Regions from separate parts of the Alteromonas pelagimontana genome, predicted to be linked through region 1. Evidence: predicted binding sites of a transcription regulator. Region 1 holds the regulator's gene; each other region holds the start of a gene.

The links. The regulator sigma-54, encoded in region 1, starts transcription at its own class of promoters, with help from an activator protein. The targets are predictions, from matches to a motif close to GTTGGCACGNNNNTNGNNT.
Region 2: a site for sigma-54 is predicted at 4,370-4,388, ahead of CA267_RS16845 (BON domain-containing protein). Genes of this name have one in related genera too.
Region 3: a site for sigma-54 is predicted at 5,973-5,991, ahead of CA267_RS15930 (EF-hand domain-containing protein). Genes of this name have one in related genera too.
Region 4: a site for sigma-54 is predicted at 4,806-4,824, ahead of nirB (nitrite reductase large subunit NirB). Genes of this name have one in related genera too.

What each region holds. Positions count from the first base shown of each region.
Region 1 is NZ_CP052766.1:1,172,532-1,180,425, forward strand. Features, by position in the region: gene kdsC (3-deoxy-manno-octulosonate-8-phosphatase KdsC) at 1-125, shown strand, start outside; gene lptC (LPS export ABC transporter periplasmic protein LptC) at 122-685, shown strand; gene lptA (lipopolysaccharide transport periplasmic protein LptA) at 654-1,238, shown strand; gene lptB (LPS export ABC transporter ATP-binding protein) at 1,238-1,963, shown strand; gene CA267_RS05385 (RNA polymerase factor sigma-54) at 2,042-3,529, shown strand; gene hpf (ribosome hibernation promoting factor) at 3,560-3,847, shown strand; gene ptsN (PTS IIA-like nitrogen regulatory protein PtsN) at 3,856-4,299, shown strand; gene rapZ (RNase adapter RapZ) at 4,330-5,175, shown strand; gene CA267_RS05405 (HPr family phosphocarrier protein) at 5,175-5,447, shown strand; gene CA267_RS05410 (substrate-binding periplasmic protein) at 5,555-6,322, shown strand; gene mgtE (magnesium transporter) at 6,494-7,852, shown strand.
Region 2 is NZ_CP052766.1:3,819,671-3,827,564, forward strand. Features, by position in the region: gene CA267_RS16820 (AGE family epimerase/isomerase) at 1-623, shown strand, start outside; gene CA267_RS16825 (hypothetical protein) at 1,105-1,641, shown strand; gene CA267_RS16830 (response regulator) at 1,795-2,208, shown strand; gene CA267_RS16835 (MgtC/SapB family protein) at 2,699-3,076, shown strand; gene CA267_RS16840 (endonuclease/exonuclease/phosphatase family protein) at 3,036-4,046, opposite strand; gene CA267_RS16845 (BON domain-containing protein) at 4,422-5,039, shown strand; gene CA267_RS16850 (hypothetical protein) at 5,329-5,511, shown strand; gene CA267_RS16855 (hypothetical protein) at 5,714-6,067, shown strand; gene CA267_RS16860 (MlaA family lipoprotein) at 6,054-6,947, shown strand; gene CA267_RS16865 (efflux RND transporter permease subunit) at 6,901-7,894, shown strand, end outside.
Region 3 is NZ_CP052766.1:3,610,042-3,617,935, forward strand. Features, by position in the region: rRNA gene CA267_RS15905 (16S ribosomal RNA) at 1-676, shown strand, start outside; tRNA gene CA267_RS15910 (tRNA-Ala) at 758-833, shown strand; tRNA gene CA267_RS15915 (tRNA-Ile) at 1,069-1,145, shown strand; rRNA gene CA267_RS15920 (23S ribosomal RNA) at 1,927-4,811, shown strand; rRNA gene rrf (5S ribosomal RNA) at 5,033-5,148, shown strand; gene CA267_RS15930 (EF-hand domain-containing protein) at 5,313-5,915, opposite strand; gene CA267_RS15935 (hypothetical protein) at 6,365-6,940, opposite strand; gene CA267_RS15940 (HvfA family oxazolone/thioamide-modified RiPP metallophore) at 7,363-7,701, shown strand; gene CA267_RS15945 (HvfB family MNIO-type RiPP peptide maturase) at 7,776-7,894, shown strand, end outside.
Region 4 is NZ_CP052766.1:1,296,091-1,303,984, reverse strand. Features, by position in the region: gene CA267_RS05920 (ion channel) at 50-457, opposite strand; gene CA267_RS05915 (alpha-amylase family glycosyl hydrolase) at 1,128-2,861, shown strand; gene CA267_RS05910 (SulP family inorganic anion transporter) at 3,111-4,676, shown strand; gene nirB (nitrite reductase large subunit NirB) at 4,974-7,520, shown strand; gene nirD (nitrite reductase small subunit NirD) at 7,531-7,884, shown strand.

The DNA.
Region 1 (7,894 bases):
CAATTACAAGAGAAGCAAACTGGATAACCACAAAGCCCGGCGGCTATGGTGCTGTGCGCGAAGTGTGTGACGTAATTCTGCAGGCTCATGGAAAGCTAAATAGCATCCACGGAGCGAGTATATGAGCCGACTCGGCATCAGCATTGCCGCGCTATTTGTAATGGCATTGCTTATGTACCTGCCCGTGTGGCTGGCTGAACCCGATGAGACGCAACGAAGTAAAGGTCTAGATGCCTTACGCCCTGCTTATCTGGCTAAAAATCTCACCACCACCTTATATGATGAAAACGGTAAGCTTAACCATCAGGTGTTCGCAAAATCCATGGAGCACTACGATCTATTGGGATTTGTGCTCTTTGAGGAGCCCGAATATACCGTGTATGTCGAAGAAAACGCTCCACCCTGGCAGGTCACGGCCAATGAAGGCACTTTGTATAACAACAATTTAATTCAGTTGGAATCTGATGTAATTATTAAAAGCTTAAGTCAGGAAGACTTTGTACAAACCATTACGACCGACTTTATTAAAATAAATCTTGAAGCAAAAACCATGGCTTCCGATCAACCGGTGGAAATTCATGGTGTAGAATACGTTATTAACAGCAATGGGTTTAAAGCCAATCTCCAAACCCGCAAATATGAGTTAATCGATCATGTACAAACTATTTACTCTCCTGACCGCTAGTATTTTTGCTTCGCTTCTGGTGGCGACTTCAGCCTTAGCGGATGTTAAGGATTTCGGCAAACCCATCAAAGTCGATTCCAAATCACAATTTATTGACGGGAAAAATAAAACCTCAGTGTTTAAGGACAACGTACGTATTTCTCAGGGAACCTTGGTTATTAATGCGGACGAGGTAGAGGTAATTGCTTCTGAAGGTGAAGGGCGAGAGGTTTTTATTGCACGCGGTACACCTGCACGTTACCAGCAAATTATGGATGATGGCACGAAGGTGAAAGCCAGCGGCAATGAAATCCGTTATGAGGTAGCGAAACGTACTATATCTTTGACTGGAAATGCTGAGATCCAACAAAACGATAGCGTAGTAAAAGGCGATACCATTACCTACGATATGGCGAAAGAGCAGTTGTCTGCCACCGGTGGAAATGAATCAAGCCCTGGTCGTGTTACCACGGTTTTTCGGCCAGACGCAGTGAACAGCCCGAAAAAAAGTGAAGGTGAAAACCAATCGGAAAAACCACAAGAGAACCCAGAATCAGAGGAATCACAGAAGTAATGGCCACCTTGTCCGTCAGTCATCTGGCGAAATCCTATAAATCCCGTCAGGTAGTACGAGATGTCAGCCTTTCTGTATCCACCGGGCAGATTGTCGGATTATTGGGCCCTAACGGTGCCGGAAAAACCACCACCTTTTACATGATAGTAGGGCTCGTATCATTAGATAAAGGTAAAATCTTTATCGATGATAACGAGTTAACCCATCAACCCATGCACGAACGGGCCAGAAAAGGCATAGGATATTTGCCGCAGGAAGCCTCTATTTTCCGAAAACTGACAGTGCATGAAAATATTATGGCTATCCTGCAGACGCGGAAAGGCTTATCCTCTGTACAACAGGAAGAAGAAGCCGACGCGCTACTTGATGAATTTAATATCAACCATATACGTAATAGTACGGGTATGAGTTTGTCAGGCGGTGAACGGCGCCGAGTCGAAATTGCACGCGCGCTGGCTGCCAACCCTCAATTTATTTTACTCGATGAGCCCTTCGCCGGAGTTGACCCGATTTCGGTTAATGATATAAAGAAGATCATCCAACATTTGCGTGACCGTGGAATAGGGATCCTAATCACAGACCATAACGTACGTGAAACCCTGGACGTCTGTGAAGAAGCCTACATTGTAAGTCACGGCGAGTTGATCGCTCAAGGTAGTGCTGAACAGGTATTAAGTAATCAAAAAGTACGGGATGTATACCTTGGTGAACAATTCAGGCTATAGTAAAGATATGAAGAACCTGCATATCTTATTGTTTATTAACGGATGCAAGCGTACACGAGCATTGAAATTAAGACGTAGATGAAACCATCTTTACAGCTAAAATTTAGTCAACAGTTAACTATGACGCCCCAATTGCAGCAGGCAATTAAACTGCTGCAATTGTCGACGCTGGATCTTCAACAGGAAATTCAGGAAGCTCTGGATTCCAATCCCCTATTGGAGGTGGATGAAGGGAACGATGATGTCGGTGAGAAAAACAATCTCGACAATGACGACTTTAATGAAACGGCAAGTACGCCGTCGGACAATATGGATACCGGCGAAGCGTTAGAGAAAAACGACCTGCCTGACGAGCTTCCTATTGATAGTACCTGGGATGAATATTATTCCGCGTCTTCTGCCCCCGCAGCGTCTTCCTCTTCTGGTGGTAGTGGTGGCGACGATGAACAGGTTTTTCAGGGTGAGACCACAGATAACATTCAGGATCATCTCTTGTGGCAGATGCGTCTGACACATTTTTCTGATACCGATCGTGCAATTGCTATGGCCATTATTGATTCCATAGACGAATCGGGATATTTAACTGTCACCGTTGAAGACATTCTACAAAGTGTAAACGACGAAGATATGGAAGATCCTATCGAAGAAGACGAAGTTGAATGTGTACTTAAGCGGATTCAAATGTTCGACCCTCTTGGTTCTGGGTCCCGTAATCCGCGGGAATGCCTGATGGTGCAGTTAAAGCAGTTCTCCCCTGATACGCCCTGGCTGGAAGAAGCCAAAATGATCATCGATGAATATGCTGATTTGTTGAGCAGCAAAGATTATCGTACGTTGATGCGCAAATCGAAGCTTAAAGAAGATCAGTTGCGCGAGGCCATGCGCTTGTTGCAAACGCTGAATCCTCGCCCCGGCAGCGCCTTAATAACCAAAGAACCGGAATACGTAATACCGGATGTGTCGGTTACCAAGAAAAACGGCCGTTGGGCAGTTGAGCTTAATCCTGACAGCCTGCCAAAGCTAAGTGTGAATCAGCAGTATGCCGCTATGAGTCGTCGTTCGAGAAACAGCAGTGACTCACAGTTCATTCGCTCTCATATGCAAGAGGCGAAATGGTTCATAAAAAGCTTAGAATCCCGCAATGATACATTGCTGAAAGTGGCTAACTGTATTGTTCAGCAGCAAATGGGCTTTTTTGAACATGGCCCTGAAATGATGAAACCTATGGTGCTAAATGATGTCGCAGAGATGGTAGACATGCATGAATCTACTATTTCGCGGGTAACCACCCAGAAATACATGCACACGCCCCGTGGGATTTTTGAGCTGAAGTACTTCTTCTCCAGCCATGTGGCGACAGATTCTGGCGGCGAGTGCTCATCTACCGCTATTCGCGCATTAATTAAAAAGCTGGTGGCAGCAGAAAAACCGAGTAAGCCGCTAAGCGACAGCAAGATTGCTCAATTGTTGGCCGAACAGGGTATAAAAGTTGCTCGGCGAACAATAGCAAAATATCGGGAGTCGTTATCGATCCCACCGTCTAACCAACGTAAAAGCCTTATCTGATAAGGCGGCTCAAAATAAGGAAGACGAAATATGCAAATCAACCTTACTGGTCATCATGTCGAGATCACTGATTCTTTGCGTAATTATGTCGAAACAAAGTTCAGCAAGTTAGAGCGTCATTTCGATCACATATCTAATGTTCATGTAATACTTAACGTAGAAAAACTTAACCAAAAAGCTGAAGCCTCCATGCATCTCAGCGGTGCTGAGGTGTTTGCATCTGCGGAAAACTTAGATATGTATGCGGCAATTGACGGTATGGTAGATAAGCTTGACAGGCAAGTTATCAAGCACAAGGAAAAGTTGAAAAAGCACTAATGCCCGTCATGGATATTCAAACTCTAATCAGCATGGACCGCACTGAATGTGCGGTCCATTGCAATAGCAAAAAACGCATCCTGGAAATCATCAGTGGTATAGCGGCCAAAAATAATCCTCAGGTAGAAGAGGCTGCGGTTCTCACTGGGTTGCTTTCTCGAGAGCGTATGGGAAGTACTGGAATCGGAAACGGTATTGCGTTACCGCATGCCAGGTTGCCGGGCCTGGATCGCGTGGTTGCCATTGTCGTTACCACTGAACCCGCTATCGATTTTGATGCTATTGATAATAAACCGGTAGATATTTTCTTTGCATTACTGGTACCAGAAGAACAAACTGAAGGACACCTACAAACATTAGCTACGGTTGCCTCTAAACTTAGTGACAGAGACACAGTTAAAGCAATTCGGAAAGCCACCACAAGCGATGATATAGTGACGGCCTTGAAATAAGCCGTCACTACGTTTACAGGGAGATGGGCATTGAAGCTTATTATTATCAGTGGGCGTTCCGGGTCAGGAAAATCTGTCGCCCTGCGCGCGCTGGAAGATTTAGGGTACTACTGCGTCGATAATATTCCGGTTAATCTGCTTCCCGCCCTTACCCATACTGTTGCAGAAGAATACGATCAGGTTGCAGTTAGCATTGATGTTCGAAATCTGCCCAAAGATCCCGCTGAACTGGTAGAAATTCTTGATTATCTGCCGGCGTCTTGGAATATGACCATAGTTTATATCGACGCCAGCGATGATATTCTGGTTAAGCGGTTCAGCGAAACTCGTCGTTTACACCCGTTGGCAAAGCTAAACAAATCCTTGTCTGAAGCGATTAAAACCGAAGCGGGTTTACTTGCTCCCATTGCGGAGCGAGCGGATTTATATATTGATACAGATTCCTTATCTATTCATCAATTAGCAGAACTCATTCGAGAACGCATCCTGGGGAAGAAAAGCTCCAGATTGGTATTGGTATTTGAATCTTTTGGGTTTAAGCACGGTATACCTAAAGATGCCGATTATGTATTTGACGCGCGATTCCTGCCCAATCCACATTGGGAGCCTGATTTAAAGCATCTGAATGGATTGGATTCGCCAGTTGAAGTGTTCCTTGGCTCACTGCCCATTGTTACCAAGTTTATCTGGCAAATACAGAATCTACTCACCACCTGGCTGCCTCATTTAGAGCGCAATAATCGTAGCTATGTCACTATTGCTATTGGTTGCACTGGTGGTCAACATCGTTCTGTTTTCGTAGCGCAAACGCTTGCCAAGAATTTCAGTGATATTCATCCTGATGTTCAGATCCGTCATCGTGAGTTAAACAAATAATGCGAATAGAAAAATCTCTTACTATAGTGAATAAGCTTGGACTTCATGCAAGAGCAGCGACTCAGTTAGTTCAACTGGCAAACCAATTTGATGCTGAAGTCACCCTGATAAAGGGCGATAAAGAGGCCAATGCGAATAGCGTACTGGGGCTGATGATGATGGAAAGTCATCAAGGCGAACTAGTTACCGTTATCAGCAATGGGCCGGATGCTGAGGCTGCGATGCAGGCGATTGAAGCGCTTATCGCTGGTAAATTCAATGAAGCAGAATAGCGCTTGTTTTGCTAAAGCAGTATTACGCCCGTAAAGTCTTCTTCTCTATTCCTTACTGAAAAACTTCTCCTGCTAATTTCGTAGAGAGGTCTTGATTGCGCATCATAATGGAAGTTATAAACGCCTACAAAGGCTTCGCGAATCATCGTATTGTGTGGCTATTCATTTTATCCGTCTTTTCCCCTTCCCTGCTGGCGGCGCAGGACAAGGTGATAGAGCTGACAGCGACGAATAACTGGTATCCCTATGTTTACTATGACAGTGAGCGCAAAGTAAGAGGCTCCGATTATACCATCCTTAAAAATTTGCTGAACGAGATGGGGTATCAACTTCGCGCCTCCACCTTTCCTGAGCGGCGAATGGGAAGGAAAATTGAGCAGGGCGATATTGAAGTCGTTCTCGGCGCAGCGAAAAATTCAGTTAGAAGCAGAAACAATACTTTTTCGCTGCCTTATCGCAAAGAAACAATTACTTTTGCTTACCTGAAAAAACACCAATCCGCCTATGCAGACAAGAGCCTGCTTATGTTGCTTGACGAAGGGCATATGGTCGCGATAAATAAAAGCGGCTGGTATGGCGAATGGTTTGCCGACAATGTCATTAAAGCCTATCCAAAACAGATTGTGCACGTTGAAAGTGTTAACAGACGTCTGAACCTGGTGAATCAAAATCGCGTAGAACTGATCGTGGATGACCGGCAGGTGCTGAAAGCAAATGCTAAGTTACTTAATGTTAAAAACCTTATAATAAGCGAGACCCCAATTAATGTTCAAGATGTGCATTTTATGTTCAGCAAGCGCGCAGTCACCAAAGATTTCATGCGTGAATTCAATGCTAAGTTAGCCGAGTTTCTTCTTCACAACACGCCATTGTAGCCCGACTTTTACTCGCTAAATGCTAACCTGATCTGCCTCGCTTTACTGCACCGTTAGCGCTCGAGCGTTTCACTCGTTGCCATTGGATAAATCGCACAAATTTCATGACACTTGGTGGGTGCTGATGTAACCTATAAGTCGTTAATTTTTCCCGTTTTTTGAAGGTCTGCTATGGCCGAAGCCCTTGAAACAAAATACGCCCAAAGTCAGCTAAGACAACTGAATGCCGCCTTGGCAGACGGTCGTTTTGTGTCTGTGCGTAAATTGCTTCATGAGCTGGCTTCCAGTGACGTAGCGCTTATTCTTGAGTCCAGCCCCACCCGCACCCGTGATGAGCTCTGGGAACTGCTAGATGCCGATTTTCACGGGGATGTACTGGAAGAGCTTTCAGAAGATGTGAGGAACGGCATTATCACTAAGATGATGCCAGAAAAAGTGGTCGATGCCCTGGAAGAAATGGACACCGATGATCTTGCTGAAACTCTCAGCAGTCTTCCCGATGAAGTGTTGCAGGGCATACTGCAAACAATGGGTACGCAAGACAGAGCGCGGGCCGAACAAGCGCTTTCCTACGGCGAAGAAACCGCCGGTTTTGTTATGAACACCGATACCATTACGTTGCGCCCCGATGTGACGGTAGATGTGGTGTTACGTTATGTTCGCTTGAAAGGCAATCTGCCGGAAAATACCGATACTTTTTATGTGGTAAATCGCACTGATAATCTTATTGGTATTGTTCCAGTCACGCGAATGTTAACGGCTGATCCTGAAGATAAAATTTCGGAAATCATGGATGATGACGCTGAAGCCATTCCTGTCAATATGCCAGATGGTGAGGTTGCCAGTCTGTTTGAACGGTACAATTGGCTGTCTGCGCCCGTAGTCGATGAAAAAAATCGCTTAGTTGGGCGCATCACCATTGATGATGTGGTAGATATTATTCGTGAGGATGCTGAGCATTCCATGATGAGTATGGCCGGTCTGGATGATGAAGAGGATACCTTTGCTCCAGTGTGGCAAAGTACCAAACGCCGGTCGGTGTGGTTAGCAGTAAACCTGGTTACCGCGCTGCTCGCTGCTGCGGTAAGTGACTTATTTGAGGCAACATTAAGTCAACTGGCGGTATTGGCAATATTGAACACCATTGTACCAAGCATGGGTGGCGTAGCCGGCAATCAAACCTTGACGCTGGTGATCCGCGGCATGGCATTAGGACATGTAAACATGAGCAACGCCCGCTGGCTGATAAGCAAAGAATTAGCAGTGGGATTTCTTAACGGCATGCTATGGGCGGTGCTCATTGCTACCGTAATCGCCGTCTGGAAAAGCGATTTCATGTTAGGCGTAGTGATTGCGTTTGCGATGCTGATTAACATGATTGCAGCGGCGTTATCGGGTGCAACCTTGCCTCTTGTGATGAAACGGCTGAAGATCGATCCTGCTCTGGCCGGTAGCGTTATTCTTACGACCATTACCGATGTTGTCGGTATCTTTGCGTTTTTAGGTACTGCAACGCTGTTTCTTGTTTAGTCTGACGACACCCTGATTCATACGTTTGCCCAAAGCGAAATA
Region 2 (7,894 bases), 1.7 Mb from region 1:
CGTACTCGGCGCTGTATCGTGTACACGCTGACGATGAGGTTAGCGAAGCGCTGCAACATATTGTTGATACATTTCTCGAACGAATCATGGATGGTGCAACCGGTCACCTAAAGCTGTTTTTTAGCCAAAAATGGGAAGATCTGTCAGCTACTGTATCGTTTGGCCATGACATTGAGGCAAGCTGGCTACTTCATGAAGCGGTGGAAATTCTTGCTGATGAGAAGCGTAAAGCGCAGGCCGAATCGGTCATACTTGCTTTGGCAGAAAAAACACTTCGTCAGGGTATGAGTGATGCCGGCTTTTTATGTGATGATGCCGATGTTTCCAGCGGCCACCGTAAAAATATCAGCTTCTGGTGGGTACAAGCAGAAGCCCTGGTAGGTTTTTTTAACGCTTACCTGCTCACCGGTAACAGCGGCTACTACCACACGTGTGAGACAATCTGGTCGTTTATTCAGCGTTATCATAAAGACGATCAAGGTGGTGAATGGTATTGGACAGCAAAATGTCACCACGCACCAGCCGAACCTACCTATAAAGCCGGTTTCTGGAAGGCGCCTTACCATAGTGGACGCGCGATGATGGAACTTTGCCATCGTTTCGATAAACTGACACCGAGGTAATCCTACTACGCATGGATGTAATGCTTCTTTGCCACCGATCGAGAGAGTTTATTATCTATACGTAGCAGAATATAATTACTCATCTTTCCCGGAGGCATAGGGAAGAATTCACGGATGATTCGTAAGTGATCGCAGAAACTGTAGCTGGGGTAACCTGAAAGCTTATTTGCTGACATAGACGGATAGAGGAGCTCACCATAGAAGTACGTTTTATTTATTAATAGTAATAATTATCATTTACAGATCATCCATCAAAAGGTAAAGTTATTTCTCTTGGAAATAGTCTCTCTAATAGAGTTTTAGCTGGTCGAACGGCCAGCTTTTTTTCGCACAATCGTTCCTCGTCTCTTTAATGCTGCACGGGTCTTTATCACGACTGGCAGACATTAATGCTATTGAATCAATCTCTTAATCTTTTTGTGTAGCAGGATGATATGCTTTATGGTACTTGTCATTAAACAACATTAAAAAGGAAGAGGGAGTGACTGCATCAACCTATGTCACAATAAGAACCTTCGACAAAGCGCAATTAAAGCAGGCTATTATTTTCTCTGGCATTAGCCCTAAAGTCATGCGGCGGGTGTTTGGCGCGTGGATATTGTTCGCGCTAATCGTAGGGGTAATTGTGTCGTTGGCTCCAGATCTGAGTAAAACATTCATTTTTACCACCTTTGGAGCACTTATCGCATTCACCATTGCCATGTTTGCGCAAAGCCGTATTGCAGAAGGGTGGCCCTCTATCGTTTTTTTAGAAAACGAAATTTGCGTTATTCGCGATCCGCAAAAAAGGGAATTCATCTGTGTACTGCCTGACGCAGTGAAGCAGGTAGAGCCTTCTTTTATTAAACCTAATAAAAAGGCTGTAGCCGTAGTACTGGATTCTGAAAAACTTTCGCAGCACGATGTCGTTTTGCTAAACAAAGCAGTTTGGCCACGGGACGACAGACTGTTGGGGCTTGCCCATTTTATTCCACGGGAAGAAGCCTGCGAGCGCATCAGAGAGACTTTACCCTCGTAACGTTAAGAATCTTCAGCTGCAAAATGTTGGCCTATGTTGTGCTTACCCTTTATCGGAGCTTCCGTTGGGCAACTTTAGCGGGTGTAGGTGAGTCTACTCGGGTTAACATGAACCACAGTGGGATAGAGGCCACAGCGCCAATAAGAAAACAATATGCCAGAAAAAAATGTTTTGACAGTATTAGTGGCAGAAAATAATCCTGTTGCGGCTAGCCGCCTCACTCGTCTGCTTGCTGGTTTAGGATGGAAAGTAGATTACGCTGCGAGCGGTAAGCTCGCTATCAGGCTGGCGACGCTGAACCGTTACGACGTGGCTTTGCTTAACATCCACATGCCAGATATGGAGGGCGAAAACATATGCCGGAAATTAAAATTACTTAAGCCGAATCACCCACCCGTAATCTTAATGGCGCCACAAAGTAGTGCGGGTATTGACCTCAGCCACTGCACTGCAGACGACATTGTCTCTGATCTTAACAACTACAAAGATGTGGTAGAGCGTTGCCAACGGCTCGCTGCTTTAACAGCAAGCGCCCGTAGATTGCCAGAATTGGCAGTTTCTGCTTAGCCAGGTTTATACCTGACTTTTCCGTTCTTAAACAAGCACCACGAAAAATAACCACCCATTACTCTCGTCACAGTAAAGCCTTCGAGCTGTAGTCTCCCATGTTGTGCATACCTTTTCAGAAAATAACGCTGTCATACTCTACAAAAAAAATGAAGCTAGCTTTGACTCGTGTCAGTAGTGATAATTAATTTTATCCGCAACGACTTGCACTCCCTTAATGAAAACTGAAGGACTTAGTTGAGTCGCTTGAATGAAATGCTACGTTTAATAGGGGCACGTAGGAATTTGGCAACGCGGGTACCGCCCTTGTTATAAGGAAGCCGAACCTCGCCTGCTTCATTAACCGCCAGATACGTCCTGAGTGAGTCGATATCACATTGATTTGGTATGACTACATGAGTAGGCACTGTTATTGCTTTTCAGAATAAAATCAAGAAGGAGGAGCTGCGTGGATTTGGATCTACACCTGATATTCTATCACTTCTATCAAATGGGTATAGCGTTCATTCTTGCATTACCCATTGCTTACAATCGAGAACATAGAGCCGACGGGGCTGGCATCCGTACATTTCCACTGGTAGCAATATCTGCATGTGCATTTATGTTGGTGGGAAGGGATGTTTACGAGGACGGCGAAGCGGAAGCTCGTGTAATGTACGGCATTGTTACCGGCATTGGCTTTATCGGGGGCGGCGCCATCCTTAAAAACAGCAAGCGAGTAGCCGGCACTGCGACTGCAGCAGGTATCTGGTTGGTAGGAGCGCTGGGTGTCTCTGTAGCCTACACCCGCTATGAAATCAGTCTAGTGCTATCGTTCATGGGGTTCATTATTTTCCAGTTTTCTGATCCGATGAAGAAACGTGTTTAATCCGGTTAGGGTTAAGCTGGAGCTTTGTTAATAGGGGAAAATGGTCTGAGCCGTAACCGGGCAGACGTTTAATATGAACCAATTCAAATTCGGCACTGTGAAAAACGTGATCCAACGGCCAGCGTATCGGGGGATATTTTGCGTGGAAAGTATTGAAAAAACCTCGCCCCCTGCGCGGATCTTTAGCGCCGCTAGATTTTCTGAATTTGCGAGTGGTGGGTGACCATGCTACATCGTTTAAATCGCCAGCCACAATTACAGGTACCGTTTTCTCGGCAACTTCGCGCCCAATAACCGCTAATTCGGCATCTCTTGGACCGGCTGTTTCATTCTCTGTTGGACTCGGAGGCTTCGGGTGCAGACAGTACACTACAACCTCCTGCCCGGCTAATTCAATGGTAATTTCCATTGAGGGTACGCCTTCCTCAATAATGTAGCGGATTTTCTCCGCCTTAAAAGGAATGCGACTGTATAGGTGCATACCATAAAGATTTTCAAGAGGGCAGGCAAGGCGGTGCGGGTATGAGTCGTGAAGCTCTGCTAGTTCTTTTTCCCATTTACCGTTGGTTTCCAGAGTAATGAGTAAATCAGGTTTATTCTCTTTCACCAGACCTTTCAGTCCAGCGTAGTTTTCGTTGTACATATAGACGTTGCTTGTCATGACGGAGATGCATTGCTCCGCCTTCGCTTCTTTGACTCTTACTACTTCTTTTTTCCATAACCTTGTGTAAGGAATTATCCATAAAACCTGGTAAAAAATGGCTGCCCCCAAAGCGACCATGAAAACAAGGGAGGTCGTTAAATGACTGCCAAAGTTTATTCCCCAGCCCAAGAGAGTCACCAATAAGAGGACGAACAACTGCACGCGGGGAAATTCCCATACGCGGATTGTCCAGTGCTCTCCTGGTAAAAGAGGAGCAATAGTCGTAAACAGCAGCAGAGTGCTCATTAGTGAGAGCGTCTCAAACATAAGCGATTGATCCTTTTAAGAACATTCTGAATTTACAGCAACTTGTTGCGGATACCAAGATCAAAGACAAAGGGTAGTACAGCAATAAAGCTTATCAGGTTTAGTAGTACGCGTTAATTGTAACATTATGAGATAGCCCTTTATCGTTATTTTCCGGCCATACTTTCAGTATGGTGGCGTAGCCAATGATGGGAGGTGAGACGGATTTATCTCTGCACGTTTCTCTGAGTAAAAACTACTAATTTTACCGTAAACATTGCAGCAAATTTTTGCGAAATGTTGTCTTTAGCCGCGGTTTTCGCAATATTATCAAGCTATTAAGTGTTGGCATAGAACTAGCTTTGTACTCAGAGTATTGACAAAGGAGAAACAAACATGAAACGTTCAATTTTATCGTTGATAGTAGCTGGTACACTGTCTGCTTCCGCTCTAGCCGGTGATATGAATAACGAGAATAAATGGGAGAAAGGCGCAAAAGATGCGTGGATAGACGGTAAAGCTGAAGCTACGTTGCTTTTTAATGGAAATTTAAATTCTTTCGATATTAATACCGACGTCCAAAACGGTAAAGTTGTGCTGACAGGAAAGGTCGAAAATTCCGTTGATAAAAAACTAGCAGAAGAGTTAGTTGCTAATATTGATGGAGTAAGTTCTGTAGATAATCAACTCTCTGTGGTTGAAGACTGGGACAATGATGAAATGACCGCTTCATCTAATTCCGATGTGGATGACGACGATGCGGATGATGAAAACGCATTAACCGACGCGAAAATCGCTACGGTGATCAAAACGCGTTTGCTTATGGACAGCGATATCTCTGGCTTAGACATCGACGTTGATGTAGAAGATGGAAATGTAACACTGACCGGAGACGTAGGTTCGGATGCTGAACGGCAACTAGCGGTAGAAATTGCTAAAAATGCTTCAGACGTGAAGAATGTAGAAGACAATTTAAAAGTCGCTACAAAAACAGCAATGACCAATACTCAGTAGCTAACGCTCCAAAGTAAAGAAAAAGGCACCTCGGTGCCTTTTTTTAGCTCTACAAGTTGCCCTGTAAATTTTTCCCATCACTCAGCAAAGCTTATACTCCTCCGTATGAATGACCTTTAAACCGAAACTACAACTTTATTATTACCCGCTGTTTTTGCTGACACGAAGCGTTTTTTTATATTTTTGCGCAATTGGTTCGTTAATTGAATATGTCAGACTATCCAGTACCTTTGCGAATGGTATGAAGAACTGGACAGACAGAATTAACTATAAAGAAAGGACTGACATCATGAAGTTTCTTAAACCTAAATACCCGCCTCAGCCGAACAGCCGCTTTCAAAAATATTTGCAGAGTCAGCCAGTGTTTAACTGGTTTGATAGATATGAGAAGCAACACGACGTACAAAGGGTGGATTCAGCTGAAAATGCAGCTTTGTATCGTAATTGGATGGCTAAACGTGTAGGTGAATAAAAAGAAACTCAATGGGCAATATCTACGAAAATTCTGTAGTAATTGCCCACTCAGTTTTAACGGCTATCAGCGGTTATACCATCAAATAAAAATATTTTATAATTCAGCAAGATATGCGAATTTTCTTCAGGCTTTTTAATACCACTCTGGTATAGAGACTGCACTCTGGTTAATGGATTTAACGACTTCGGAGGTAGGCACAATGCGTTTCATTAAATGGGCTCTTTTATCCGTGTTACTTTGTGGCAGTGTTGGGGTTATCAGTCAGCCCCAGGTAATAGCCGAATTTTTATCTTCACCAGAAGAATCTCGCAAATTAGCGGCTAAAAATGATATCGATATGCAAGCCGTAAAACGTCAGTATTTAGAGACAGAGTTTGATCTACACAAACGGGATCATATTATTCGCCAGCAGCGTATCAAACATTATCTTGAGTTGGCCAAGCAGTACGACAGCAACGAGTGGTATTCCAGCCGCGATGACGTATTAAGCCGCGCTAAAAACCTTCTTACACACCACGAAAGGATGGGAAGTGGTATATATGCAAGCCTTTAAGCAGATAGTAATTATATTAGCAGTGGGCGTGATCGCGGGTTGCGCCACTCCCCAGGAAAGCGAAGAGCAAGCGACACAGAGTAATCAAACAAAGGAAGAGCGCCAGCAACCCAATCAGAATGTTGAGCAACTGAGTGCGGGAAAATCTGTTACTGTTGAAACCAGCCAGGGTAAAATCAGTGTCGAACCTACAGTTGTTGCAGTAACCGATGCGCAGGGCAGTTCGGACGTAGCAACCGGTGATTTTTATTATGACCCTTGGGAAGGCTTTAATCGCTCAGTCTTTGGCTTCAATAATTATCTCTATCAATATGTACTGATTCCGGCTTCAAACGGCTACCAATATGTGGTGCCTGTCGTCGTCAGAGACAAAATCGGTAATGCGTTTGACAACATCCGCGAACCCCTGAACCTGGTGAACAATCTTTTTGCCGGCGAAGTTGATGAGGCGGGTGTTAATCTTGGCCGATTTGTTATTAACTCGACAGTTGGCATTTTAGGTTTATTTGATCCCGCTACCAACTGGTTCGAAATGGAACCGAAGAAACAAACCATTGCTGATACGCTGCAGCGTTATGATGTGCAGTCGGGGCCGTATCTGGTGCTACCTTTGCTAGGCCCGAGCGACACCCGAGGTGCCTTTTCCACCGTTACCGAAGGTTTTATTCATCCTATAAACCAGTTTTTTGAGCCCCCTGAATCATACCAGTTACGTACCGCTGATGGATTTGATGATTTTTCTAATCAATCCGACACCTACCAGCAGCTTTATCAGCAGGCAGAAGATCCTTACATCTACTTTAGAAACCAATATATACAGGGACAGCGGCGAGATGAACTCTTCCAGTACAACAACGAGCAGCAACAAGACGAAAAATAAACTTGCCAATGGAATTGTGGCAGCAAGATGGTTTCTGATCCTCGCGTTCGCGATAGCGATCGGTGTGCTGGGTTATTTTGTCAGCCAGTTTAAGATTGATGCGTCAGCAGACACGCTGCTGGTTAAAGATAATAAACTTTATATTCAGACACAGGTTGCCAACCAGCAGTTTTCTCCGGATGAATTTATTCTGTTAGCTTATGAGCCAACTGCGCACGCCCTTTTTAGCCAACAAACCTTTGACGATATCAGTGCGCTATCGGAAAAAATTCGCCAGCTAGACAGGGTTAAAGCTGTCACTTCCATTTTGACTGTCCCGTTAATTAACGATACCTCTGCTTTAACCGGCGGGACAGAAGTCAGCTCCCTTACCTGGCAGAATCAACACTATTCTCCTGAGGTCATGGAAAATCTGGTGGTCGATCATCCGATTTTCACCGACTTGCTGATAAACCGCCAGGGTACCGCCACTTCTATTCAGATTGTATTTGAAGAAAATCCAGAACTGGCACAGATAGAGTCAGAAATGACGAGGATCCAGGCACAGTTGCTAGAAGGCGATTTAACCCCAGAGCAGGAGCGAAGACTTAGCGAATTAAAAGCCAAAGCTGATCCCATAAAGCAAGGGCTGATAGAGCAACGAAAAAAAGAAATTGAGCAATTAACGCAGATTAGCAAGCAGGTTGAAGATCGGGCCAACACATACATGGGCGGTTCCTACGTGGTGGGCCAGCATTTAATCGATATTATCAAATCTGACTTAACCAATTTCGGTCTGGCGATTTCTGTCGTCATTGCTTTATTGTTATTGTTTCTCTATCGGTCCATAAAATGGGTGCTTTTTCCTTTGTTTTCCTGTGCCGTGAGTGTGCTGCTGACAATGGGGATTTTTGGGTTTTTGGATATGCGCACCACGGTTATATCCGCCAATTTTGTTGCACTGCAGC
Region 3 (7,894 bases), 1.9 Mb from region 1:
GCCTGGGGAGTACGGCCGCAAGGTTAAAACTCAAATGAATTGACGGGGGCCCGCACAAGCGGTGGAGCATGTGGTTTAATTCGATGCAACGCGAAGAACCTTACCTACACTTGACATGCTGAGAACTTTCCAGAGATGGATTGGTGCCTTCGGGAACTCAGACACAGGTGCTGCATGGCTGTCGTCAGCTCGTGTCGTGAGATGTTGGGTTAAGTCCCGCAACGAGCGCAACCCTTGTCCTTAGTTGCCAGCATTTGGTTGGGCACTCTAAGGAGACTGCCGGTGACAAACCGGAGGAAGGTGGGGACGACGTCAAGTCATCATGGCCCTTACGTGTAGGGCTACACACGTGCTACAATGGCAAGTACAGAGGGAAGCGAGACAGTGATGTGGAGCGGACCCCTTAAAGCTTGTCGTAGTCCGGATTGGAGTCTGCAACTCGACTCCATGAAGTCGGAATCGCTAGTAATCGCAAATCAGAATGTTGCGGTGAATACGTTCCCGGGCCTTGTACACACCGCCCGTCACACCATGGGAGTGGGATGCAAAAGAAGTAGTTAGTCTAACCTTCGTCGTTTCACGATGAGGGAGGACGATTACCACTTTGTGTTTCATGACTGGGGTGAAGTCGTAACAAGGTAACCCTAGGGGAACCTGGGGTTGGATCACCTCCTTACCAAAAGTCGACGCGACATTTTTGATGCAGTGCCTACACAGATTGTTTTGTTATAGAAGATAAAGAACGAGATAGACCTATGGGGCTATAGCTCAGCTGGGAGAGCGCCTGCCTTGCACGCAGGAGGTCAGCAGTTCGATCCTGCTTAGCTCCACCATCTGCCTACAGGCACTTGCTTCGCAAGTGAGCGCGACACGCGGTTTAATCGCAGGGAAACCCTGCTGACCTAATGTCTGCTTACTAAAGAAAGCAGGTCGGGTAGAAAGTTATTGCGATGGCTTGGTTTGTAGTGGTGTTCGACTTGACGAGCGACGAAGGAGCATACATATAGTATGTGACTGAGGAGCGAGGAAATAAAGAGCAGCAATACGAGCCCAGACAGAAGCAAGAACAGGCTTGTAGCTCAGCTGGTTAGAGCGCACCCCTGATAAGGGTGAGGTCGGCAGTTCAAGTCTGCCCAAGCCTACCATTTCTTCCGTATACGGCGTCAGAGAAAATCTCATGTGCTACGCGCACACCACGATTTCCTCTTCCTTATCTACGAAAGAAATACGCTAATATGGTCGGCAAAGCAGAATCCTAATGAATAACCGCGGGTAAAGCGAGTATTGATTAGGGTTTTTTACTCTAAGGCAAGAAGGTGTTTGCTTTGCAAATATCTACCTTGTGTTGCAATCGGCAAGTTCGATTGCAAGAAACGTTCTTTAACAATTTGGAAAGCTGATATTAGTAATCAATCTAAGAAAGAGTAACTAAGAGAGATAAATAGTATGCAACTGAGCGTACTGTGAGTCCTCCTTGCGCAAAAGTCATCCTCTGGATGATTTTGCACTCAAGCTACTCTATCTGACTGAAAACGTGCAGCAAGTGGGTCATTTTACACAACTGAGTGTAATGATGGTCCTCCTTGCGCAAAAGTAACGATGCTTTGCATCCTTATTTGGCACGAAATTGATTAGACTTGTCATGCATACAACAGAGATTCAATTCTCACCTGAGCCCGGATAAAAAGGCGGGTCAAGGCCGCTGTTGCCACCCTTTCACGAACATTCGCTGTTCAAAAGTGGTAACAGTAAAAGAACATTTTCTGGTATCAACCTGGTTGATAAGAGGAAATGGGCAATGATTTGGTTTCCAGACAAGCGAGCTTGACGAACGAAGGCAGGAGCATACATCACGTATGTGACTAACTGAGTGAGGAAAAGGCGCGCAGGTTAGGAAGCAAAGCAGCAGGCCATTTAGGGTTGTATGGTTAAGTGACAAAGCGTATACGGTGGATGCCTTGGCAGTTAGAGGCGATGAAGGACGTGTAAGTCTGCGAAAAGCTGTGGTGAGCTGACAAAAAGCATTTGAGCCACAGATGTCCGAATGGGGAAACCCACACATTTATGTGTATCATTAACTGAATACATAGGTTAATGAGGCGAACGTAGGGAACTGAAACATCTAAGTACCTATAGGAAAAGAAATCAACCGAGATTCCCTTAGTAGCGGCGAGCGAACGGGGAGTAGCCCTTAAGTTATATTGGTGTTAGTGGAAGGCTCTGGAAAGTGCCACGATACTGGGTGATAGTCCCGTACATGACAATGCCATTATAGTGAAAACGAGTAGGTCGGGACACGTGTTATCCTGACTGAATATGGGGGGACCATCCTCCAAGGCTAAATACTCCTAACTGACCGATAGTGAACCAGTACCGTGAGGGAAAGGCGAAAAGAACCCCTGTGAGGGGAGTGAAACAGAACCTGAAACCGTATACGTACAAGCAGTGGGAGCCTCTCTTTATGGGGGGTGACTGCGTACCTTTTGTATAATGGGTCAGCGACTTATATTTAGTAGCAAGGTTAAGTGAATAACGGAGCCGTAGCGAAAGCGAGTGTTAACTGCGCGTTGAGTTGCTAGGTATAGACCCGAAACCCGGTGATCTAGCCATGGGCAGGTTGAAGGTTGAGTAACATCAACTGGAGGACCGAACCCACTAACGTTGAAAAGTTAGGGGATGACTTGTGGCTGGGGGTGAAAGGCCAATCAAACCGGGAGATAGCTGGTTCTCCCCGAAATCTATTTAGGTAGAGCCTCGGACGAACACCATTGGGGGTAGAGCACTGTTAAGGCTAGGGGGTCATCCCGACTTACCAACCCTTTGCAAACTCCGAATACCGATGAGTGCTATCCGGGAGACACACGGCGGGTGCTAACGTCCGTCGTGAAGAGGGAAACAACCCAGACCGCCAGCTAAGGTCCCAAAATATTGCTAAGTGGGAAACGATGTGGGAAGGCTAAGACAGCTAGGAGGTTGGCTTAGAAGCAGCCACCCTTTAAAGAAAGCGTAATAGCTCACTAGTCGAGTCGGCCTGCGCGGAAGATGTAACGGGGCTAAGCAATATACCGAAGCTGCGGATTTGAACTTAGGTTCAAGTGGTAGGGGAGCGTTGTGTAAGTGGTTGAAGCTCAATTGAGAAGTTGGGTGGACATATCACAAGTGCGAATGCTGACATGAGTAACGATAATGGGGGTGAAAAACCCCCACGCCGGAAGACCAAGGTTTCCTGTCCCATGCTAATCAGGGCAGGGTAAGTCGGCCCCTAAGGCGAGGCAGAAATGCGTAGTCGATGGGAAACGGATTAATATTTCCGTACTTGTATAATCAGTGATGGGAGGACGGAGAAGGCTAGGCAAGCCTGGCGTTGGTAGTCCAGGTGAAAGTGCGTAGGCTGAGTGTTTAGGTAAATCCGGACACTTAAGGCCGAGACACGAGACGAGCCACTACGGTGGTGAAGTTGTTGATGCCCTGCTTCCAGGAAAAGTCTCTAAGCTTATGATTATGCGAACCGTACCCCAAACCGACACAGGTGGTCAGGTAGAGAATACTAAGGCGCTTGAGAGAACTCGGGTGAAGGAACTCGGCAAAATTGTACCGTAACTTCGGGAGAAGGTACGCCTCTGTGCGTGACAGGACTTGCTCCTTAAGCGCATGGAGGCCGCAGTGACCAGGTGGCTGGGACTGTTTATTAAAAACACAGCACTGTGCAAAATCGAAAGATGACGTATACGGTGTGACACCTGCCCGGTGCCGGAAGGTTAATTGATGGGGTTATCTTTTAGAGAAGCTCTTGATCGAAGCCCCGGTAAACGGCGGCCGTAACTATAACGGTCCTAAGGTAGCGAAATTCCTTGTCGGGTAAGTTCCGACCTGCACGAATGGTGTAACCATGGCCACGCTGTCTCCACCCGAGACTCAGTGAAATTGAAATCGCAGTGAAGATGCTGTGTACCCGCACCTAGACGGAAAGACCCCGTGAACCTTTACTATAGCTTGGCACTGAACATTGAACCTACATGTGTAGGATAGGTGGGAGGCTTTGAAGCATTGTCGCCAGATGATGTGGAGCCATCCTTGAAATACCACCCTTGTATGTTTGATGTTCTAACATAGGTCCCTAATCGGGATTATGGACAGTGTCTGGTGGGTAGTTTGACTGGGGCGGTCTCCTCCCAAATCGTAACGGAGGAGCACGAAGGTTAGCTAATCACGGTCGGACATCGTGAGGTTAGTGCAATGGCATAAGCTAGCTTAACTGCGAGACAGACACGTCGAGCAGGTACGAAAGTAGGTCATAGTGATCCGGTGGTTCTGTATGGAAGGGCCATCGCTCAACGGATAAAAGGTACTCCGGGGATAACAGGCTGATACCGCCCAAGAGTTCATATCGACGGCGGTGTTTGGCACCTCGATGTCGGCTCATCACATCCTGGGGCTGAAGTCGGTCCCAAGGGTATGGCTGTTCGCCATTTAAAGTGGTACGCGAGCTGGGTTTAGAACGTCGTGAGACAGTTCGGTCCCTATCTGGTGTGGGCGTTGGATGATTGAGGGGAGCTGCTCCTAGTACGAGAGGACCGGAGTGGACGAACCGCTGGTGTTCGGGTTGTCATGCCAATGGCATTGCCCGGTAGCTACGTTCGGAATCGATAACCGCTGAAAGCATCTAAGCGGGAAGCGAGCCCCAAGATGAGTCATCCCTGACCTTTAAGGTCTGGAAGGGTTGTTATAGACTATGACGTTGATAGGCAGGATGTGGAAGTGTTGTAAGGCATTAAGCTAACCTGTACTAATTGCCCGAGAGGCTTAACCATACAACGCCTAAATGGCTTCGAGAGAAGACCGGTGTTGTGTGTGAATGACAAACCTAATCAAGTCAAAAGAGTAGCGAAGACTCTGACTTAGACACTAATATTATGCTTTCCAGCATTGTTAAGACCAATTAAGAATTTATGTAAGGGTGATGCTCATACTTGAAAGAGTAGTGAAATCTTCCTTACGCAATAAGACAACGCCTTATTGCAACGAGTTTTTGCCTGGCGACAATAGCGACGTGGCACCACCTGAATCCATTTCGAACTCAGAAGTGAAACACGTTAGCGGCGATGGTAGTGTGGGGTCTCCCCATGTGAGAGTAGCACATCGCCAGGCTCCCATTCGAAGAAAGGGCTATCCGCAAGGGTAGCCCTTTTTTTATGTTGATAAGTTCTCTCAGCAGGTGCGCGGCCGCCGATAACTACGTACCTCCGGTAACTATCGGCATTTCGCTGCGCATTACGTGTATAGTCGTACTTTTAAATCATCAATTTCAGGCGCTAGTTGCCGCTGGATGAATTACGATTCTGGTAAAAATCGACATATTCCATTCGAGATAGCAGTTGATCGTTATTTTCATCGATATCGTTAAATGCTTCATTGACTCCGTCACGAGAAGCCTCTGCCTTTGTTAATTCGCCGCTTTTATCGACATCCATCCGATCAAATTCTGCTTTAGCAATTCTTCCATTGTTGCTCTGCTGTGCAGGAGAGGTCCTCTGAGCTGTATTCTGTTCCAAGGCAGAACTTTGATTATTTACTGTAGCGTCATTGTTTCCTGACTGCCCTCTCGCATAACCAGGTTCTATATCGCCCTTACTATTTTTTTGAGCTGTTTGAATTATATCATCTTCAAAAGATTCAGGATTAGACTGCAAATAGGATTCAAATTCATTTTTACTTATTTGTTGATCTGAGTCTGTATCTATCTTGGTAAAATAGCTGGCTACACCTTCATCATCTACTTCCGCATTGGTAAGGTAACCATTACTGTTTTCATCTAACTCTGCAAAGGTGCTTTCAATTTTTTCCATGTCGTCGCCAGCCGGTGAACAAGCTGACAGGGCTGCTCCAATTACAGTGACTAAAAGTAGCTTTTTCATTTATTAGCTCCTTAACGGATTTCTCCTAAAATTTAGGAATTAAGTTCAGAGAGTTGAATACATCAACTGTGCCATATGCTCTAATCCTATGTGAAACAACAGCCTAGCTTCGAAATTCGATTATTTTTGATGAAGAGATGTCATAGAAATGTAAACGACCGTGAAAATAATACCTAGGTAGTAACAGTTGGCGCGGAAACAACTATTGCGATTTCCGAAGAAATTGATTGCGGAGACTAAAAATGCTCGCTAGCTATATCTATCTATTTCAGGCGCAGTTAAAGCTTCTGAACCGTCACGCCCCCCACAAAACGGTTATCAGAGAGTGTAAAAATATCTGTGTAAATGGCATTCTTATCAACTCTTTAGAAGGATATCAGAATGCCATTGTACCAAAGCTATCGAACAGTGGCGGTTGTCGTCAATCAACCGCGCATTATCGGCAACTTTTAATTAAAAACTACTTCACCCATAGTAGGCAAAACTTCTAAATCGTTCTTCCCAAACTCGGGATCTGTCGGGCAATTATTGACGGTTCCTTCAAAGTAGAGAGTACCTCCGGCAAGGTTAGCGTAAGCTCCCGTAGCGGAAGTTAAATTGACCTGTTCTCTTACAGTCATAGGAACACCTGTAGAACAGTAAGGATCGCCACTTGTCGGTAAAACCTGGTCGCCTTCGCTTCTTATCACGTACTGGCGATTTATGTCTGCCATGGTGTGACTAGCGATAAAAGTTTGACTATCAATTACTCCCAGAAGTACTCCCTTCAAGGTGATCTTTCGCTGTATTCCTTTACGTTCACGCGGAGGTATATCTTTCCATCCTGTATTAATCAGCTGAATTTCATAAACACCTAACTGCTGTGGGGAAGTGCGATTTGCAAGATCTGCCGTTTCGTAAGTTTTCACCCAACCACTTTGAGCGGAGTAGGTACCCTTTGCTATTTTTTCCGCGGAAAAAGCAGTGAACGGTGAAATTAAAAGACTGGTAACAAGTGACACTTTAGCAATCTTGGATATACGCATACGAGTTCCTTTTCGGGAGTAGTTTTATTTAAGCGTAGCTTGTATAGCTATGACAAGTACAGGTTGCTTATACTATTGCAGACAGATTAAAGATCGAAAAAAACACTGTTTTTCTAGTGCTATTTGTTGAAGGAGCAGTGCAAGTATGAGTGAGTAAAAATTCATTAGCGGAAACGCCGGGAAAACATTTCTGATGGCTCTGCTGGAGCATCTTAGCTCCAGAAGCTAGGCTAAGGAATATCCAGTTATTGTTGATTAGCTATCTTGAAGTAAAGCGCAGCTACCTTTGGCAATCTTTGGTTGTAGTGCTGAATCTAACATTAATAGAAACATGTGAAAGAAAAAATAAAAAGCAGGGGTCTAATTAAGGATGTTGTGCATAATGCACTTCAGCCATGTCATCTACTTTTGAAGGATTAATTATGAAACTAAATAAGAAAAAGCCAGTAGCGAACACCATTGGTGCTGTGGTCATAGGATCATTCGCATCAGCCGATGTGATGGCAGAAAGTAATCCTTTTGGTATGCAGCAGCTTGAATCAGGCTATATGCAGGTAGTTGCAGAAGGTAATTGCGGCGGAAATAAAAGCGCGAAGGAAGGGAAGAGCAAGGATGAAAAAGCTGATAAAGAAGGCAAGTGCGGGGGTGAGCACAAAGCTAAAAAGGAAGGCAAGTGTGGAGGTGAAAAAGCGAAGCAGGAAGGTAAATGCGGTGAAGATAAGGCCGAAAAGGAAGGTAAATGCGGCAGCGATACGCACTAGTCTTTAAGGTGAGTGGCCTCTCTCGTCGTCGGCCACTCCACGTATAGATTTTATCACTGGCTATAGAGGATGCTATGAACGTATTGGGTGCCGGCCTGGGCTTGCGAAGAGAAATGCTGGATGCGCTGTTGCCGGAACTGCCCGCTAGCGTGGACTTTTGGGAGGTCGCGCCAGAAAACTGGATCCCGCTGGG
Region 4 (7,894 bases), 120 kb from region 1:
CTCCCCTGGCAAAGCTACAACGCAGCTTCGGGGGTGCCGGTTAGTAGCCTCAACGTTCGCCATTCATCGCTCTAAATACACGTTGCGCCGAACAGCTAATCAGTAAAAATCCGGTGGCAGATTCCACTCCCGCGAGCATTCTTAAATCATGGGTCGGCTGAATACTTCCTAACCCCAGGGTGGTAATAGTGGTTAAAGAAAAATAAAAAATATCCTGTAAATGGGCAGGACTCTTAAAGCTTCCTAGCCCTGCCTTCATGCCAATAACATAACTACAGGTAAAAATTGCCGCGATGAGCATCTGGCTGATAATCGCGATCATTAACACCAGTTTAGTCTTTACCCAATTGCCGGATACTCTATCAAGTAAAGCATCTGCAAGTTTTGTAATATTGAAAAGGTGAAGGGTAACACCCAGCACGACAGTCACCAGTGACAGCAATAACGCGTAAATCATAACTAACCTATTGTGTGGAATTCTGTGAGAGACATTAACGCAGCGGCGGACCACATTATTTTCATAGCCGCCGTTTTTCCCAGTACTTAAATGACTACGCCCTTTACCAGTTCTGGTTCATCCAGGCACGTCCCAAAATAACAGCGGTTGGAAACCGGCTTCTTCCCCTTCTCATACAGTGTTGCTTCGCAGTCCAACCGGGCGTATAGCAAAAATTACTTTTTTGCAGTGTAACCTTTACGGGAAAGGCGGCCTGCATCTGGATGTAAAAACGTTTACCAGGAGAAACTTTTTATGTCACTGGCGTTTTTTTTGCGATTCCGTTGCTCCAGAAGGGCCTGATCCATAATCATAAAAGTTCGTCTCACGCTCCCTGATCTCCCAGCGTTGCAGCAGCATGAACTGCAAAGTTTCCTGAAACTTCGTTTACTTTGTCGCTGAACAGGGTGAGGTTTACGAGAAATGGCATTTGTATTGCTATGGCTACTACCATCCCAGTCGAAAGCGTTGTGACGACACCAACCAAGCGCCTTTATTAAAAGAGAAAACGCTGTGTTATCAATGCGGTTTCAGTCGATGACTCTATAGATAACTCGGGGGACCCAGGTGTTTTAGTCAATGTGGAACACTGGATGCCTCTACACACCACTCATTTTACGGAGTTGACAGTATGTCAGAATTTAGCGGCACCTTAGGGGTGTCAACGCGTGAACGCGGTCACCAGTTTGCGGTATGGGCACCTAATGCCAAAGCTGTGTCTGTAGTAGGCACGATGAACGACTGGAACCCCGAAGCACATCCCATGCAAGCCATTGACGGCGGGATCTGGTGGTGTGACATAGACGGTTGTGAAAATGGTGCAGAATATAAATTTCAAATTCAAACGGCTGACGATGAGCCCCTGCTTAAAAACGATCCCCGAGCTAGAAAACTGACTAACAGTATCGGCAATTCTGTTGTTTATGATGATGATTTTGAATGGGAAGTGACCGACTTTGAGTTACCGCCAGTTCACGAACGAGTCATTTATGAAATTCATATAGGTACCTTTAATAAGCCTGAAGATGGCAACGGCACTTTTGCTTCTGCCATAGAAAAGCTGCCGGAGTTACAGGCATTAGGTGTGAACGTTGTCGAATTGATGCCGATTAACGAATTTGCTGGTGATATCAGTTGGGGATATAACCCGGCTCATCCCTATGCAGTTGAAGAAGCGTATGGCGGTCCTGACGGTTTAAAGCGTTTCGTGGATGCAGCACATAAAGCCGGCATTGGCGTGGTGCTTGATGTAGTTTATAACCACTTCGGCCCCAGCGACATGGACATCTGGCAGTTCGACGGTTGGAGTGAGAACGATAAAGGCGGCATTTACTTTTATAACGACCACCGTAGCGCAACGCCGTGGGGCGACAGCCGCCCCGATTATGGTCGTCCGGAAGTGCGCAGCTACATTTATGACAATGCACTTATGTGGCTGTCAGAATTTAAGGCTGACGGGCTGCGAATGGATATGGTGCCTTACATCCGTTGCGTCTCGGGAGCTGATACCGGAGAAGACGATATTCCGGAAGCTTACGAGTTGATTCAGAAAATCAACGGCGATATTCGCGAGAGATTCCCGCACAAAATGACCATTGCCGAGGATTTACACGAACACCACTTTATCACCGACGCGATTGAAGACGGCGGATGCGGATATACCAATCAATGGGATGCCACCTTTTTACGCCCAATTCGAATTACGCTGGCGCAAACCAATGACGAATATGTAGATTTGCAAAAGGTTGAAGGTTCTTTGCTGCACATTTATAGCGGTAATGCTTACGCGAGAGTGGTATATACCGAGTCTCACGATGAAGTCGCTAACGAGCGCGCGCGAGTGGTGGAGCAAATTGCGCCGGGAAATGTCGATTCTGACTACTTTGCCCGCCAAAAAGGCATGCTTGCAGGTGCGTTAACGTTAACCAGCGCCGGAATTCCCATGCTGTTTCAAGGCCAGGATTTCAAAGAAGCCGGATGGTTTAATGATGAGAACGATCTGGATTGGAGCAGGAAAGAACGCTTTGCTGAATATGCAGAAGCGTACAAGCAACTGGTGGCGCTGCGTAAGAACACTAACGGAAATTCTGCCGGGTTAACTGGCGGAAACACTGAAATAGTCCATCGGGACGATGACAATAAAGTCATCGGTTATAAGCGTTCCAACGATGTGGGTTCGCAAAATGTTTATGTCTATATTCAGCTATCGAACAATACCACCGACAACTATCGTCTAGACGGGCTGGCCCCAGAGACAGCTTGTTTATTTGCGTGGAGCGACGGTCTTAAAACAGAGGAATTGGAAGAAAACGACGGCTACGTTAAAATGCTGCCCTACAGCATTATGATTTTTGCTGAAAAATAATCTTGCCGGAATATTCTGGGCGACAAAAAGCAGGTGCTGTTAGCGCCTGCTTTTTTTTGGCCGGAAAATTTTTTTTACCTTAAAAAGAGGCCGTGCTGCGTAACATCAATCCGCCTTGATTAGATAAATCCCTCTATCTCTGAGCTGATCACACATCAAGGTGGATTAGTATAACAATCTGTTAAAGGACCTCATCAGGTGAGGGTGGTAGAATCTGCGGCCACTTTTAAACCACCGCAGATCTACCTGATGTTTGACATTATCACTAGCCGGGACAGCAACATAAAAAATGATGTGCTGTCGGGTATCACCGTTGCACTGGCTTTAGTTCCAGAGGCCGTTGCGTTTGCTTTTGTGGCAGGTGTTGAGCCGATGATTGGGCTTTACGCCGCCTTCATGATGGGCCTGATTACTGCCGCTATCGGTGGAAGGCCAGGAATGATTTCGGGTGCAACCGGTGCAATGGCGGTAGTCATGGTCGCACTGGTCGCTCAACATGGCGTACAGTACCTGTTTGCAGCTGTGGTGCTGGCGGGGGTGTTGCAAATTCTCTGTGGCGTATTCAGGCTTGGCAAGTTCATTCGCCTGGTGCCATACCCGGTGATGTTAGGTTTTGTCAACGGTCTGGCGATTGTGATTTTTCTGGCACAGTTAGGACAGTTTAAAGTGCAAAATGCGTTGGGCCAATGGCAGTGGATGGAAGGCACATTGCTGTATATCATGCTGGGACTGGTAGCGCTGACTATGGCGATTATTTATATATTGCCTAAGCTTACCAAAGCGGTACCGGCATCCTTGGTCGCTATTATTACCGTTACCTTGCTGGTTCATGGGCTTGATCTTGAAGCGCGCACTGTTATTGATTTTGTACGCGATCTGCTGCCTGCGGAGCAGAAAGCCACCGCGACACTGGCGGGTGAGTTGCCCTCTTTTGCCGTTCCTTTGGTACCCTTCACCTGGGACACCTTCATGATTATTCTGCCAACTTCAGTCATTTTATGTCTGGTTGGTCTGATTGAGTCACTTCTTACGCTATCTCTTATTGATGAAATGACCGACACTCGCGGTCGCGGCAACAAAGAGTGTGTAGGTCAGGGGGTAGCCAACACGGTAAACGGTTTCTTTGGTGGCATGGGCGGTTGTGCCATGATTGGTCAAAGCATGATCAATATTAACTCCGGCGGGCGTGGTCGTTTATCAGGTATCACCGCCGCACTGGTTCTGCTGGCCTTTATCTTATTTGCGGCACCGCTTATTGAAATGATTCCGCTGGCGGCATTGGTTGGAGTCATGTTTGTTGTCGTCATTGCGACGTTTGAGTGGGCTTCTTTTCGTATAATAAGAGGCGTAAACAAAGAAGACGCCTTTGTACTGTTTTTAGTTACTGCCGTGACTGTTATTGCCGATTTAGCTATTGCTGTGGTGGTGGGCGTTATTGTTTCTGCACTCGTCTTTGCCTGGAAACATGCTCGACATATTGAAGTGAAGGCCCATCTCGATAAGGACGGCTGGAAAGTGTACGAGCTGGATGGCCCACTGTTTTTTGGCTCCATCCAACATTTTAAGGATATGTTTGATGTTGCCAACGATCCGGAAGATGTGGTTGTGGATTTTAACAACAGCCGAATTTGGGATTCTTCCGGTATTGATGCATTAGACAGTCTGGCAGACAAGTACGAAGCGCAAGGTAAAAAATTGCACATACGCCATATCAGCGCGGAATGCCGCGGATTACTACGTAAAGCCAATAAATATGTCGAGATCAACGTAACCGAAGATCCTCGCTATCGTGTGGCTACCGACAAGCTAGGATAGTTTTTGCGCTAACCGCTTCCAATAGTTACTTGTGCATCAACTTGGTTCAGATGAACCAGGTTGGTGCGACAATCCTCCCCTCTGAGTTCTTCTCATACAGTTAAGTCGTTGAAATCTAGAGTCTAAAAAGTTGGCACCGAACTTGAAATACTCTTGTTGAACATATTCTTCAGGCAGATTACTGCCGTTTGACAATGCAGTCAGGCGTACGTCGATGCGCGCTGAAACAGGCAAAGAAGCCCACAACCAACTTTCGTTGGCGGTGGGTTTTTTTTTGACTCGAAAAAGGGTTAGACAATGAATCAATCCACATCATTAACGCGAGTAGTTGTTGTCGGTAACGGCATGGTAGGACACCATTTCGTAGAGCAACTGGTCAGCAGCAAAAGCCAGTGTGAAATTACAGTGCTTAGCGGCGAAAAAAGACTGGCCTATGACCGCGTACAATTATCTTCTTACTTTAGCGGTAAAAGTGCAGCAGATCTGGCTCTGACCGATGAAGCTACTTATGACGAATGGGGCGTGCGGTATATTAAAGAGGCCATGGTTACCAGTATCGACCGTACTGCCAAGATAGTCACCACCGCTGCTATGCAGAATTACGAGTATGACGTTTTGGTGATGGCAACGGGTTCGTTTCCTTTTGTGCCGCCTATTCCTGGTAATGATCAGGCGCATTGTCTGGTATATCGCACCATTGAAGATTTGGAAGCCATTGAAGCGTCTGCCAGCCAAAGCAAAGTCGGCGTTGTGGTCGGCGGCGGATTATTAGGGCTGGAAGCCGCCAATGCACTTAAGCAGGCCGGGCTGGAAACCCACGTAGTGGAATTTGCCTCGCAACTGATGGCAGTTCAGCTTGATAATGCTGGTGGTGAGCTGCTAAGAAGCAAAATTACCGCTCTTGGTGTACAGGTACACACGCAAAAAGCCACACAGGTCATTGAAGCAGGGCAAACCTGTCGCTATCGCATGGTGTTTGCCGATGACTCGTTTTTGGAAACGGACATGATTCTGTTTTCCGCCGGGATCCGTCCCTCAGATCAACTGGCGCGCCAGGCAGATCTACAGATTGGTCAGCGTGGCGGGATTGTCATCAACAACCTGTGCGTTACCTCTGATTCCAGTATTTATGCAATTGGTGAATGTGCGCTATGGGGCAACCGAATCTATGGGTTGGTAGCGCCAGGTTACACCATGGCACGCGTCGCAGCAGCCCATATAGCGGGTAATGACATGGCGTTTGAAGGTGCAGACATGAGCACCAAGCTTAAACTGATGGGCGTTGAGGTAGGATCTATCGGTGACGCCCACGCCCGCACCGAAGGCGCTATGTGCTTTACTTACCATAACCAGCCCGAAGGCATTTATAAGAAGCTGGTAGTGGACGCTGCTCAACAGCAGGTGATAGGCGCTGTGCTGGTGGGGGATACCAGCGATTACGACACATTGCTGCAGTATGCACTAAACAGCATTGCACTACCTGAGCACGCAGAAAGCCTGATTCTACCTAGTGCAGGCGCAGCACCGACATTAGGTGCGGATGCGCTACCTGATAGCGCAACCATTTGTTCATGTCATAACGTTGCCAAGTGTGACATTGTGGGAGCTATAGAGGCAGGCTGCTGCAGCCTGGGAGAGGTAAAATCGTCTACCAAAGCCAGCACCGGCTGTGGCGGTTGCGCTGCGTTGCTGAAAAATGTCGTCGACAACGAGCTGGAAAAGCGTGGGGTCGAAGTGTCCAAAGCAATCTGTGAGCACTTTAACCATACCCGTCAGGAACTTTTTCATATCGTTAAAGTTGAAGGTATCCGCAGCTTCGATGAGCTGGTGGATAAACACGGCAGCGGCTTAGGTTGTGAAATATGTAAACCCACCGTTGCATCAATTATGGCCTCGGTCTGGAACGACTTTGTGCTACAAAAAGCGCACCTTCCTTTGCAGGATACCAACGATACCTATTTGGGAAATATGCAAAAGGATGGCACCTATTCGGTAGTGCCTCGCGTAGCAGGTGGTGAAATTACGCCCGAGAAGCTCATTCTGCTGGGAGAAGTGGCCAAGCGCTATAACTTGTACACCAAGATCACCGGCGGCCAGCGTGTAGATTTGTTTGGTGCTCGCGTGGAACAACTGCCGCTGATTTGGAGCGAACTCATTGAAGGCGGTTTCGAAACCGGACACGCATATGCGAAGTCTCTGCGCACGGTGAAGTCTTGCGTAGGAAGCACCTGGTGTCGCTATGGTGTGCAGGATTCGGTGGGACAGGCCATTGCAATTGAAGATCGCTACAAAGGGCTTCGCGCACCCCATAAAATTAAGATGGCAGTTTCAGGCTGTACCCGCGAGTGTGCTGAAGCACAAAGTAAAGACATCGGTATCATTGCCACGGAGAATGGCTGGAACCTGTATGTTTGCGGCAATGGCGGTATGAAGCCGCGCCACGCGGACCTGTTTGCCACCGACTTGGACACCCCCACACTCATTAGCTACATCGACCGCATTTTAATGTTTTATATAAAAACTGCCGACCGCTTACAGCGAACGTCGGTGTGGATGGACAATCTGGAAGGCGGGCTGGACTATCTTAAGTCCGTCGTTATAGAGGATGCACTGGGAATTAATCAAGAGCTGGAAGCGCAGATGCAGCATATCGTCGATTCCTATCAGTGCGAATGGAAGACTGCGGTGGAATCTCAAGAATCACTGAAACGCTTTCGTCAGTTTATCAACAGCAACGCGGTAGACAGCAATATTCAATTTGTCACGCAGCGGGAGCAGATCCGTCCCGCGACAGAAGCCGAAAAACGCGCCGGTAACAACGTCATTCCGGTTGAATTGGTATAAGGAGAAAATCATGTTAGCACAAGTCGAATACGTCCCGCAGTGGCTGGAGGTTGGGAATGAAGAAGATCTTATTGATAACAGTGGTATTTGCGCACTAATTGATGATCAACAGGTGGCAATTTTTACCCTTGCGAGCAAAGGCGGAAGACACACTTTTGCTCTCGGGAACTGGGACCCCATCGGCAAAGCCAACGTGTTATATCGGGGAATTGTTGGCTCCATTGGCGGCGAACCTGTAGTGGCATCGCCGCTTTATAAGGAGCACTACTCATTGATTACAGGCAAATGCCTTGAAAATGACGGCTACGCGGTGCCTGTTTACGAGGTGCGTGTGGAAATGGGCAAGGTACAAGTCGCAGTATAAAAATAAATGA